One region of the Microcystis flos-aquae FACHB-1344 genome, then DNA from elsewhere that is predicted to be linked to it. Evidence: riboswitches for the same ligand, from Rfam matches in the RefSeq annotation. Region 1 holds a riboswitch; the other holds the start of a gene.
What was found. Region 1 has a riboswitch for cyclic di-AMP ahead of H6G48_RS09635 (ArsB/NhaD family transporter). Riboswitches for the same ligand answer to the same signal wherever they lie in the genome.
Positions count from the first base shown of each region.

Region 2: it holds a riboswitch for cyclic di-AMP, as region 1 does, so the genes downstream of both, ntrB (nitrate ABC transporter permease) here and H6G48_RS09635 (ArsB/NhaD family transporter) in region 1, are expected to answer to the same signal.

Region 1 covers NZ_JACJSW010000117.1:43,235-48,724, forward strand. The annotation lists gene H6G48_RS27165 (glycosyltransferase) at 1-585, opposite strand, end outside; gene H6G48_RS09635 (ArsB/NhaD family transporter) at 692-2,029, opposite strand; cyclic di-AMP (ydaO/yuaA leader) riboswitch at 2,260-2,390, opposite strand; gene H6G48_RS09640 (DUF3172 domain-containing protein) at 2,579-3,157, shown strand; gene H6G48_RS09645 (P-II family nitrogen regulator) at 3,483-3,800, opposite strand; gene H6G48_RS09650 (sodium-dependent bicarbonate transport family permease) at 3,874-4,854, opposite strand; gene H6G48_RS27445 (hypothetical protein) at 5,336-5,490, shown strand, end outside.
Region 2 covers NZ_JACJSW010000197.1:39,150-44,639, forward strand. The annotation lists gene murA (UDP-N-acetylglucosamine 1-carboxyvinyltransferase) at 1-1,193, shown strand, start outside; gene H6G48_RS20090 (ABC transporter ATP-binding protein) at 1,296-2,132, opposite strand; gene H6G48_RS20095 (CmpA/NrtA family ABC transporter substrate-binding protein) at 2,142-3,545, opposite strand; gene ntrB (nitrate ABC transporter permease) at 3,550-4,389, opposite strand; cyclic di-AMP (ydaO/yuaA leader) riboswitch at 4,497-4,631, opposite strand; gene H6G48_RS20105 (Uma2 family endonuclease) at 4,805-5,407, opposite strand.

The sequences.
Region 1 (5,490 bases):
GTAGAGATTGGGATCGAAAAGTTGCGTATCCTTGCCATTCGGTAAATAAATCCCCCCATAGCGCTTTTGCAAAAATTGATTATTAACCGTCACCGCATCAGCGCGGTTAATTAAATTTTCCATCCAACGCAGATAGAGAGGGTGATTCGGGTCCCTAAGCGCACCATTTTTTTTGAGGATATCCCTAGCTAATTGTCGGGGATGAGGACGATAGGACCATTGATCGCCACCAAACCAACTCATTTCCCAATCGTCAATATCGAGAATTAGGGGACGTGGGGAAAAAAAACGTTTCAGTAAACCGATGCCAAAACTGGTGGGACGGGGTTTAACCGCGTAGATAATCTCTCCGGAGAGGCGATCGAGTAAAGTTTTGATCTGGCCAAAAAACTGGGGATAATTATTGCCTTTGACCGATACCACCGGTAAATTCCCCGGTGGGGTTGGATAGATTTCCCGGCCAAAAATCGGGCCATAGACCGTCACCTGACAGTTTAGCTGTTGCAAGACTTGAGCAATCAAATAGACTCTTGTGCCACCACCACCGGATAAATCTGGTGCTAAAACAGAGATTTTTTTGTTCACGATCGCCGATCAATCCAGATTATCTAGCACGATAGGAGAATGTTAATCAATGTTAACGTTTTTGTCAATCTTAGGCGAACTTAACATTAATGCCACCGGAGATAGACTAGACAAAGAAAATTAACATATACATTGCCGAGACGACTAACTGAGTAAACATCACTGGTAAACCGTAGCGCAGAAAGGTATGAAAAGTAATTTTGCCCCCGTGTTGTTCAGCGATGCCGGCGGCGACAATATTAGAAGAAGCCCCCACTAAAGTACCATTACCCCCTAGGGTGGCCCCATACATCATCGCGTAGAAAAGCGGTAAAACTTCCGGGGGAAAAGAACCGGCATAATCGGGAGAAAGAACCTCTGTCCCGACTAAATTAACATTAACCAGGTACTGTTTCAGTAGTGGAACCATGGCCACCACTAGGGGAATATTCGGAACTACACTGGAAATAAAACCGACAAAAAACAGCAAGACTAGAGAACCTAAAAAGATATTTTTGCCTAAAATTATCGACAGAAATCCCGATACACTATTAACTACGCCAGTTTTTTCTAAGCCGCCAATTAGGACAAAAATTGACATAAAAAATAATAGGGTACTCCAGTCCACATCCCGGAGAATATTATGAACCGTATCTATCTTCGATTGCTGGGCTAAAAGTAGGGCTAAAGTGGCACCCATCAAAGCAACGGCCGCGGGAGAAATGGGTACGGGAAAAGATTCACCGACGACGAATAAAAATAAGACTAAAAAGACGATAATTCCCCCCAGAGCTAAGACGCGAGGATGATTAATTTTCGGATGGGGTAATTCTTCTAAATGCTCGAATTTTGTCCGCCAGATTTTCGGGAATAACCAAGGTAACATAACCAGAATGGTAATCACTGCCAAGGCACCACCTAAACTCAAGCGCTGTAGGTATTCCATGAAGGTGATATTAATAGAATCACCGACGATATAAGTAGCGGGATCACCAACAATCGTTAATAATCCGGAACTGTTGGCTACGAAAACCATCAGGATTAAGAGCGGCACAAAATCCACACCGATATCCTGTGCCAATGGGGGAATTAGAGGTGCTAATAACATCACCGTGGTAGCGTTGGGTAATACCGCACAGATCGGGGTAGTAATGGCGACAATTCCTATTAGTAATAATTTGCCCTGTCCCTTGGCTAAAAGCACCATTTGTGCTGCTAAATAATCAAAAATTTTCGTTGGTTCAAAGGCTCTCACTAACACCATCACCCCAAAAAATAGGGCGAGAGTGGCATAACTGCGACTGATATAACCCACCGCCTCCTGGAGAGTCATGATATGGGTAAAAACTAAGATTAAAGCCCCCAGTAAAGCCGCTACGGTAATATGAAGCCACTCGAACATAATCACCACAATGACTGCAATAAAAGTCATTGCAGCAATCCACATTGGTAAAGATTCCAGCATTTTTGATCCTGTTTTTACTTTCGGTTTCTCGATACGACTAAAAGTTTGCCCGAACTATATAGCAAACTCACAAAAAATATGGTTATCGACGGAAAATCTTAAAATTGTTGTGATCGGTGAACCTGCATGAGAATCCCCATATACAATGTCTCCTGTAAGTTATGACTATCAAGTAGTATCAGCGACATAACTGAACCGATCAAGACATTGCTAGGAATGTAGTGATGTTTCAGTCTTCCCCCCCACGCCGACGAAGTTAGCTGACGGGCTAGGATAGAGAGATATCCTTTTCTAGGCTAAAAAATCTAGAAATACGCCCCCAAATGTGGTTCCTCCGCTCCGAATTTGTCTAGCTAATATCTAGCATAGAAACTTGGATTAGGCTGACTTACTCTGTTTAGTGATCCACCATAGCATACTAACCCAAAAAAAACGATATAGCTCTATACTAGACCTATCCTGTCGGTTATCCCCCGGGTTGCTAGGATAGAACAGTGATAAGCTAATAGCTAACGACTGACCGCCATAGCGGCCACATCAGAAATTTCTATGAATAGAAGACCTCGTTATACTCCTCCCCGATCGCGCGATCGTGATTATGATCGATCCTATGGCGATGACTCTCGCGCTTCGTCCCCCGGAGGCCTATTGGCAAAATTAAACTATGCCATGATCGCCCTGATTGGCGGTATTTTTGTACTAGGAGTGGGTCTCGGTCTGGTATTCAGTTCTACCGCTAATTTTAGCCCCGAAAACGTCGCTTCCCGAGAAGTAATCGATCGCAGCGCCCCCAATGCGGAATTATGCGTGCAATTTGGGGCTAGTGCCATTGTCACCGATTTGCGGGTTTATGTCACTCTTAACCCCTTTAATGTTTTTGTTACCCAACCAGTCATGCAACCCGGTTGCGTTTTGCGACGCAATAACTGGTCAATTTTAGAACAACAAAAATTAGTCGATGGACAGCAGGTGCAAAGTTGTAAAAACCGGATGAATACCTTTGGTTATACCGGCCCCTTGGAAGGCAAACCGAAAATCGATTGTATCTTCCAAAATGAAGCTGGGGGTAATCTTTTTGTTAATCCCGCCGGTGCTGTTGGCCCCAGACCAGATACAGATAAATTCTAAACCCGGAAAGGTAATTAGTCACTGACTTTTGAAAACCCACAACCGTTGCCTATCAATGCTTTCAGGGATTTATTGCCCTTGTAATTTTTCTGGCTGACGACGAAATAATAAGGGTTTCGGCTTTGAGGAAGATTTTAAGGAGATATAAGTATTTCCTATGTTGATTGAGAAACCCTTACCCGGTAATACTTCTATGTTTAGTCATTCTCAATAAGGCTGTCCTTATTGCGGTGACTAATTACCGGGAAAGATCGTTCTCCTGACGGCTGAATACTGGCCACTGACTCCTAATTAACTACGACAATTTTTGATTTTTACGAGAGGTCTAATGACTTAGCCATTGGCCCGTAGTCACCACAAAAATTCCGCCGGCTTTTTTTAAAAAAGGCTGAATTTTATCGATCAGACGACCAAGTTGTTCGTCACTATTACAAACCGTCATAATGTAGTTACCACTGTAATCACAATCCAAGTCATCACAGGATAAACCTCGATCACCTTTTCCCGAAGTACTGCCAAAGACGGTATAACCGGAAACTCCGACAACATCAAGAACGCTTAAGGTTTCTTCCAGAAAAGCATGACTAACAATTATGTCTACTTTTTTGACAGTTTGTAGGGAAGGATGCGGGGATTCAAGCATGGTAGTTAAGTAAAAAAGGGACAAGTGAAAGAGAACAATTTTGACAGGAATTATTTAAAAACCGCCGGGCCTTTTAGACTCCACAGCCAATGATTTTGATCATCTCTAGGTACAGAGGAATACCGATGATGATATTGAAAGGAAAAGTTAAAGCCAAGGCCATAGAAATGTATAAACTAGGATTCGCTTCGGGAACAGTCATTCTCATGGCCGCAGGAACAGCAATATAAGAGGCACTGGCACACAAAACAGCGAATAATAAAGCATTGCCCTGTTCAAATCCGAGAACCTTAGCAATGAGAATCCCCACCATAGCATTGATGACGGGAATGAACACCGAGAAACCGATGAGAAAAGAACCAGTTTTGCCTAATTCCCGGATTCTTTTCGCCGCCACTAATCCCATATCAAGGAGAAAGAAAGTTAACGCACCATAAAAAATCCCTTGAGTGAAAGGTTGTAATTTTTCCCAGCCTTTTTCCCCTGTGAGCATACCAACCACAACACTACCGACTAAGAGAAATACCGAACCATTTAAAAAGGCTTCATGTAGAACCTTTGACCAAGAAAACGCTTCTTCTTCGCCATTTTTCTCTTTAAAGACTCGCACCAGGATTAAACCCACTACAATCGCCGGCGATTCCATTAAAGCTAAGGCCGCTACCATATGACCGCCATAGGAAATATGAAGTTTTTCTAAAAAAGAACTGGCGGTGATGAAAGTAACGGCACTAATGGAACCATAGGCTGCGGCGATCGCTGCTGCATTGGCACTATCGAGTTTAATTTTCAGGATAAAGAAAGTGTAAATGGGAACGATGCAAGCCATAACCACAGAGGCAATCAAAGTTAAAGCGATTTGGTTATTGATGCCACTTTCCGCTAGTTCATAACCTCCCTTGAAACCAATCGCCATCAACAGATAGAGAGAAAAGAGTTTAGGCAGTGGTTGGGGAATCTCTAGGTCGGATTTAAAAAATACTGCCAGCATTCCCAAGAAAAAGAACAAAACCGGCGGATTGAGAATATTGAACAGGATTAAGCTGCCATCCATAGGTTTGCGTACATTGAGTTATTTCAATCTATACTATTCGATTTTGAGAATACTGGGAAAATGTTAAGAACCGGATTAAAACGCTTAACGATGGCCGCCCAAAAAAATTAAGATGGGTGATGTTTCAGTGATCGGTGATCAGTTATCTTGAAACCGTCAGCTTTTCTCCCCTCTCCCCCTCTACAATAATTACTCGCAGCCAGGAATCACTTGGGTTAGTATCATACTTTGTGCTTTTTGTCAAAAAAACTTTTTTTTTGCAATAAAACTACACAAAAAAAAGATCATCGTTGTGGGTGAAATTGACTGATTTAACCCTCTTAATTGGGATTACCTTCTAGGTGTGGCAAGGGTTTCAACCATTGCTGCCCAAAAAAGCACAGAATAACCCATTATGAAATTCAGTAAAATCGCTGTAACTATGATAACATCGTTGTTAAATAAAAATCTTTCTCAATTAATTCTTAAGAATTTATAAATATTGCGGAATGTTAATTTAAATATTCTCAAGTTTTTGCAGTCAATAAATAACTTTTGCTTATCTTTGTCAGAAAATAGAACTCCTGCAAAAATCCCACATCTACCATTGGATTCAGGAGACAGGATTCAGGAGACAGGAGATTATTTTTATTTATT
Region 2 (5,490 bases), on a different contig from region 1:
GCTCCGACGAGTGCCAGATTAGTAATGTACCTGCCCTGGCCGATATCGAGCGGATGAGTCAAATTCTCTCGGCTTTGGGCGTGCAAGTCCGTCGCACCGGAGATAGACTAGAGATTGATGGCAGAGACCTCAAACAAGCTCAAGCACCCTACGATCTCGTCTCCCAGTTGCGAGCCAGTTTTTTCGCCATCGGACCGATTTTAGCCCGTTTAGGAGAAGCAAAAGTTCCCCTCCCCGGCGGCTGCGCCATTGGGGCCAGACCAGTGGATCTGCACGTTAGAGGCCTACAGTCAATGGGTGCAGATGTATTAATTGACGGCGGCATGGTACACGCCCGCGTTAAGGGTAATGGTCGTCTGAAAGGCGCGAATATTTATCTGGATTATCCCAGTGTGGGAGCGACGGAAACCCTAATGATGGCGGCGACTTTAGCGTTCGGGGAAACCATTCTCGGTAATGCGGCCCAGGAGCCGGAGGTGATTGATTTAGCCAATTTTTGTGTTTCCATGGGGGCAAAAATTCGCGGTGCCGGGACCAATACAATTGTCATCGAGGGAGTTTCCCGTCTGCACAGTACCGATTACAGTATCATTCCCGATCGCATTGAAGCTGGGACTTTACTGATAGCCGGGGCGATTACCCGCTCGGAAATTAGTCTTTATCCCGTGATTCCCAGCCATTTAGCTTCGGTAATTGCCAAACTGCACGAAATCGGTCCGGAAGTGGTGGAAGATGGTCCTAATCGTCTCCGGATTATCCCTAAAGACTTAAAAGCCACCGATATCGAAACCCTGCCCTATCCCGGTTTTCCCACAGATATGCAGGCCCAATTTATGGCTCTATTAACTTTAACCGAGGGCAGTAGCGTGGTTAATGAGACGGTTTTTGAAAATCGTCTGCGTCATGTGGCCGAATTAAAGCGTCTGGGAGCAGATATCAAGGTCAAAGGAAATGTGGCTTTAGTGCGCGGTGTGCCTTTCCTCTCTGGAGCGCCGGTGATGGCCACGGATCTACGCGCTTCGGCAGCTTTGGTGGTGGCAGGATTGGCAGCCCGGGGGACTACTATTGTGCAGGGACTCCATCACCTCGATCGAGGTTACGATAATTTAGAGGGTAAATTAAGAGCATTAGGGGCAAATTTACGCCGGGTTGATCCTTTAGCCTTAGAATTGGCTACCCTGACCCAATCTTAATAGAAAAAGGGCGAAGCATTCGGGCAATAACCTATCGCTGAAACCGGAGATTTCCTATCCGAATGCTTCGCCCCTACAGATATTATCTGACTTTTTCACCGCCTATTCATCTGCCGTAAAATAACGCTCTAGAAAATCGAGAGCATGATTTCTTAAATCATAATATTCTTGAGTTTCTCGCATGGCGTGACGATCCCGGGGATGGGTAAAAGGAACCGTTAAAATCTCACCGATATTAGCATGGGGCCCATTGGTCATTAAAACAATGCGATCGGACATGAAAATTGCCTCATCTACATCATGGGTAATCATAATCACCGCTTGCCGGTGACTCTCCCAAATTTTCAGCACTTCCTGTTGTAATTTTCGCTTAGTTAAAGCATCTAAAGCCCCAAAAGGTTCATCCATCAATAGCATTTTCGGTCGAGTTACCAAAGCGCGAGCGATGCCCACCCGCTGCTTCATTCCGCCGGAGATTTCTTCGGGATATTTATCAGCAGCGGCCGTTAAATGCACCATAGCTAAATGTTCATTAACAAGGCTATTTTTTTCAACTTTACTAGCACTTTTAAGAACTTCATCCACCGCCAAGCGAATATTTTCTCGCACTGTCAACCAGGGCAAAAGAGAATAATGCTGAAAAACCATCATGCGGTCAGCCCCCGGTTTACGAATTAATTTTCCTTCTAAAGTGACCTGTCCCGAGGAGGCTTGTTCTAAACCGGCGATAATTTTTAAAAGCGTCGATTTGCCGCAACCGGAATGACCGATCACCGAAATGTATTCCTGGGAACTAATAGTCAGATTGACCCCATCAAGGACAACAAAATTGCTGCCATCAGCCTTAGGATAAGCTTTAACGATATTTTTAATCTCTAAAAATTCTTCCCCGGAAAAGGAACTTGAGAGCGGGTTAGGAACAGAGGAGAATTGGGTCATAATAATTAATTATCCCTGCAAATAAAAGAATTGAGGTGAATTGGCGCGAATTTCAAAACTGTTGAGATAACCGACGAGATCGCTAGGATCAAAAGCTTTTTGATCGATAAAAGCCCCCGGCGGTACGACGTAATAATCTTCGCTGGGACAAATAATACCCATATCGTCGGCGATTTGACGGTATAAATCGGTTTTCCAAGCTTTTTTAGCTACTTCTTCCGCATTTTTGGGTATTGCAGCAATCTGTCCCCAGCGAGCGGCCTGGGTGATTAACCAAAGACTTTCGGATTGCCAGAGAAAGGTAGAATGATCGTGATCGGCTTTGGCAATATCTTTTGGCATGGCGAAAAAAATTGTCGTCGCTAGATCCTCAACCAGACGTTTTCGATCATCGAAACCCCCATAGTTGTAATCCCCAACGATGCCGGGGCGGGTAAATTGTGGTTTTGCCCCTGTAAACGAGCGCCCGGAAATGATCGTCGCTACTTCCTCTCGATTTTCAGGTCGATCGCAATACTGACAAGCTTCAATCATCGCTTTGACTAAAGAGCGATAGGTTTTCGGGTTTTCTTCGATAAAAGACTCCATCACCGCTAGAATGCGATCGGGGTGTCCTTGCCAGATTTCCCGTCCCTGGGCAAAGGTAAAACCGACCCCTTCGTTACCGGTAATCGCCCTAGTGTTCCAGGGTTCGGCCACCATATAAGCTTGCATTGTACCAATACGCATATTGTTGACCATCTGCGGCGGCGGAATAATCAAAAGACGAAATTCTTCGATCGGATTAATGCCCATCGATGCCGTCAGGTAACGCAGGAAGTATTCATAGATGGAGGAACTCAAGACCGCTGCCCAGATGCGCTCTTCCGGGGGGATACTCTGGAAATAGGCTTGCAGTTGCCGGCCCGCTTGCTCAAGATCGCCATTATACTCTCGCCAAGGTCGAAGGCCAAAATCCCACATCGGCCGGTTCATGGTCATAGCGTTACCGTGACGATGAATAGTCATCGCCCCACACAGAGGGGCAACCCGCGCCCCTTCTGCCCCCGTCCTCGCATTGGTAATCGCCCCGGAGACCACGGGAGAAGCGTCCAAGCGTCCGAAGATAATCCCATCACGGGAATTCGCCCAACTTGCTTCCCGACTGAGGGTGACATTCAGTCCATACTTGCGAAAAAAGCCTTTTTCCCAGGCGACGGCGAAGGGGGCGCAATCATTGACGGGGACATATCCCACGGTGAGGTGAGGTTTTTCTAGGGTTTTCGGATCGATAATCGGGGTTACGGCTAGGGCTGCCTCGGTTAATCCCGTCGGGTTGCGACTGGCATTGATAGTACAGGCAGTCAGACTACCAGTAACCAAAGTCGTCCCCAATCCCTGAAGGAAGGTACGTCTAGATATGGGGGGAATCATGGTATTAACTGCCCGGTTTAGCGGGACGATGGGTGACAAGGACTTGTAAACGGCTAATTAGGTAATCGAGGATTAAACCGGTAACGCCGATGACAATCACCGCCAGAAAGACGGAACTAAGGTTTAAGCGATTCCACTCATCCCAAAGAAAAAACCCGATTCCCACACCTCCGGTTAACATTTCCACGGCTACGATGACTAGCCAAGCAATTCCTAAACTTAAGCGCAATCCCGTAAAAATGTAAGGCAAACTAGCGGGGAGGATAATTTTAAAAATCTGGCGATATTTGGGCATTTCTAGGACTCTGGCCACATCGATATAGTCTTTGGGTACACTACCGACTCCTAGGGCTGTATTAATCATGGTTGACCAGAGGGAGGTGATGAAAATCACAAAAATGGCCGAGGGTTCCGCGACTCCAAACATGGCCAGAGAGATGGGTAGCCAAGCTAGGGGAGAAACGGGGCGTAGAATTTGAATGATCGGATTGAGGATGAGCATAGCCGGCCGGGATAGCCCGATGAGAAACCCGACTGGAATAGCCACTAATGCTCCCAACAGAAAACCGATTAAGACGCGTCGCAAACTGGCCAGCAATAGCCAACCGATGCCGAGATTGCCCGGACCGCGACGATAGAAGGGATGGAGAATATAATCGAGATTGCTAGTCAAGGCCTGCCAAGGATTGGGCATCAATTCACTTCGGAAAGTCGCAATTACCCACCAGAGGGTAATCAGACCGATAAAACCCATCGCCGGATACAGTACCACATCCTTAAACAGCCAAGCTTTCGCTTGCCTGCCTGTGGCACGCCCAGCGACTAAAATAGCCGCAATATTCATGTTATTTACCCTTGTATAAGGATCGAGGTACAGATAATGAGCAGTACCAACCAAGAATCCTGAAAGAGCCAGAATATTTGCAGGAATATCTCCTATTCTGTTTCTCTTCAGTCTTCCCCCAATGCCGACGAAGTTAGCTGACGGGCTAGGACTGAGAGATGTCCTTTTCATTGACTGAAATTCGCCCCAAATTCGGTTCCTCCGCTTCAACAGACCACGGTTGAATTAGGCTGACTTACTCTATTTGCCCAGAATGATAACATATTCGATCGAGTTGTGGGAAAATCCCGGTCGCCTCTGATACTAAATCCTTTTTTAACAGTATGATTAACTCCCAATCCAACTTTAAAAACCCACTCCCCACTTCCCCAATTCATAATTCATAATTCATAACAGGAGTCCGCAGCGATCGCATTTACCAAATCTTAGCCATTACTAATACAAACCCCGGCAATTCTGGATCACCACTAATGGTTTCAGGAGCATTTAAAATCTCCGGTTCTCGATGGGGACGATAAATATAGACTTGGCGATTTTGGCGATCTATTAACCAACCCAATAAAGTACCATTGGCAATATATTCCTCCATCTTTTTCTGCAAACTGGATACCGTATCACTAGCAGAACGTAATTCAATGACAAAATCGGGACAGATGGGGGCAAAAGAGGCTTTTTGTTTTTCTGTTAAAGCATTCCAGCGTTCTAATTTAATCCAAGCAGCATCGGGTGAACGAATTGCGCCATTGGGCAGCGTAAAACCCGCACTAGAATCAAACCCAAGCCCCGTTCCATCTAGTTCTGACCAGTTCCCCAGTTGCAGAGCTATATTAAAATTGCGATTACCCGTATCTGAAAAAGCAGGAGGCATAACGATCACTTCTCCACTAGCACTGCGTTCAATGCGTAAATCTCGATTGGCTAAACAAAATTCATAAAATTGCTCCTCCGTCATCGGCATAATCCAAGGAAGATCAATCATCAAAGGAGCCGAGGTCGCTTGTACAAGTAGTGTCGTCATATTTTCGCCCTACTCAAGAATTACATGAGTTAACAACTGAATGCCCTTCAATCTTAACTTAGCTCTTGTCAACGGCATTATTG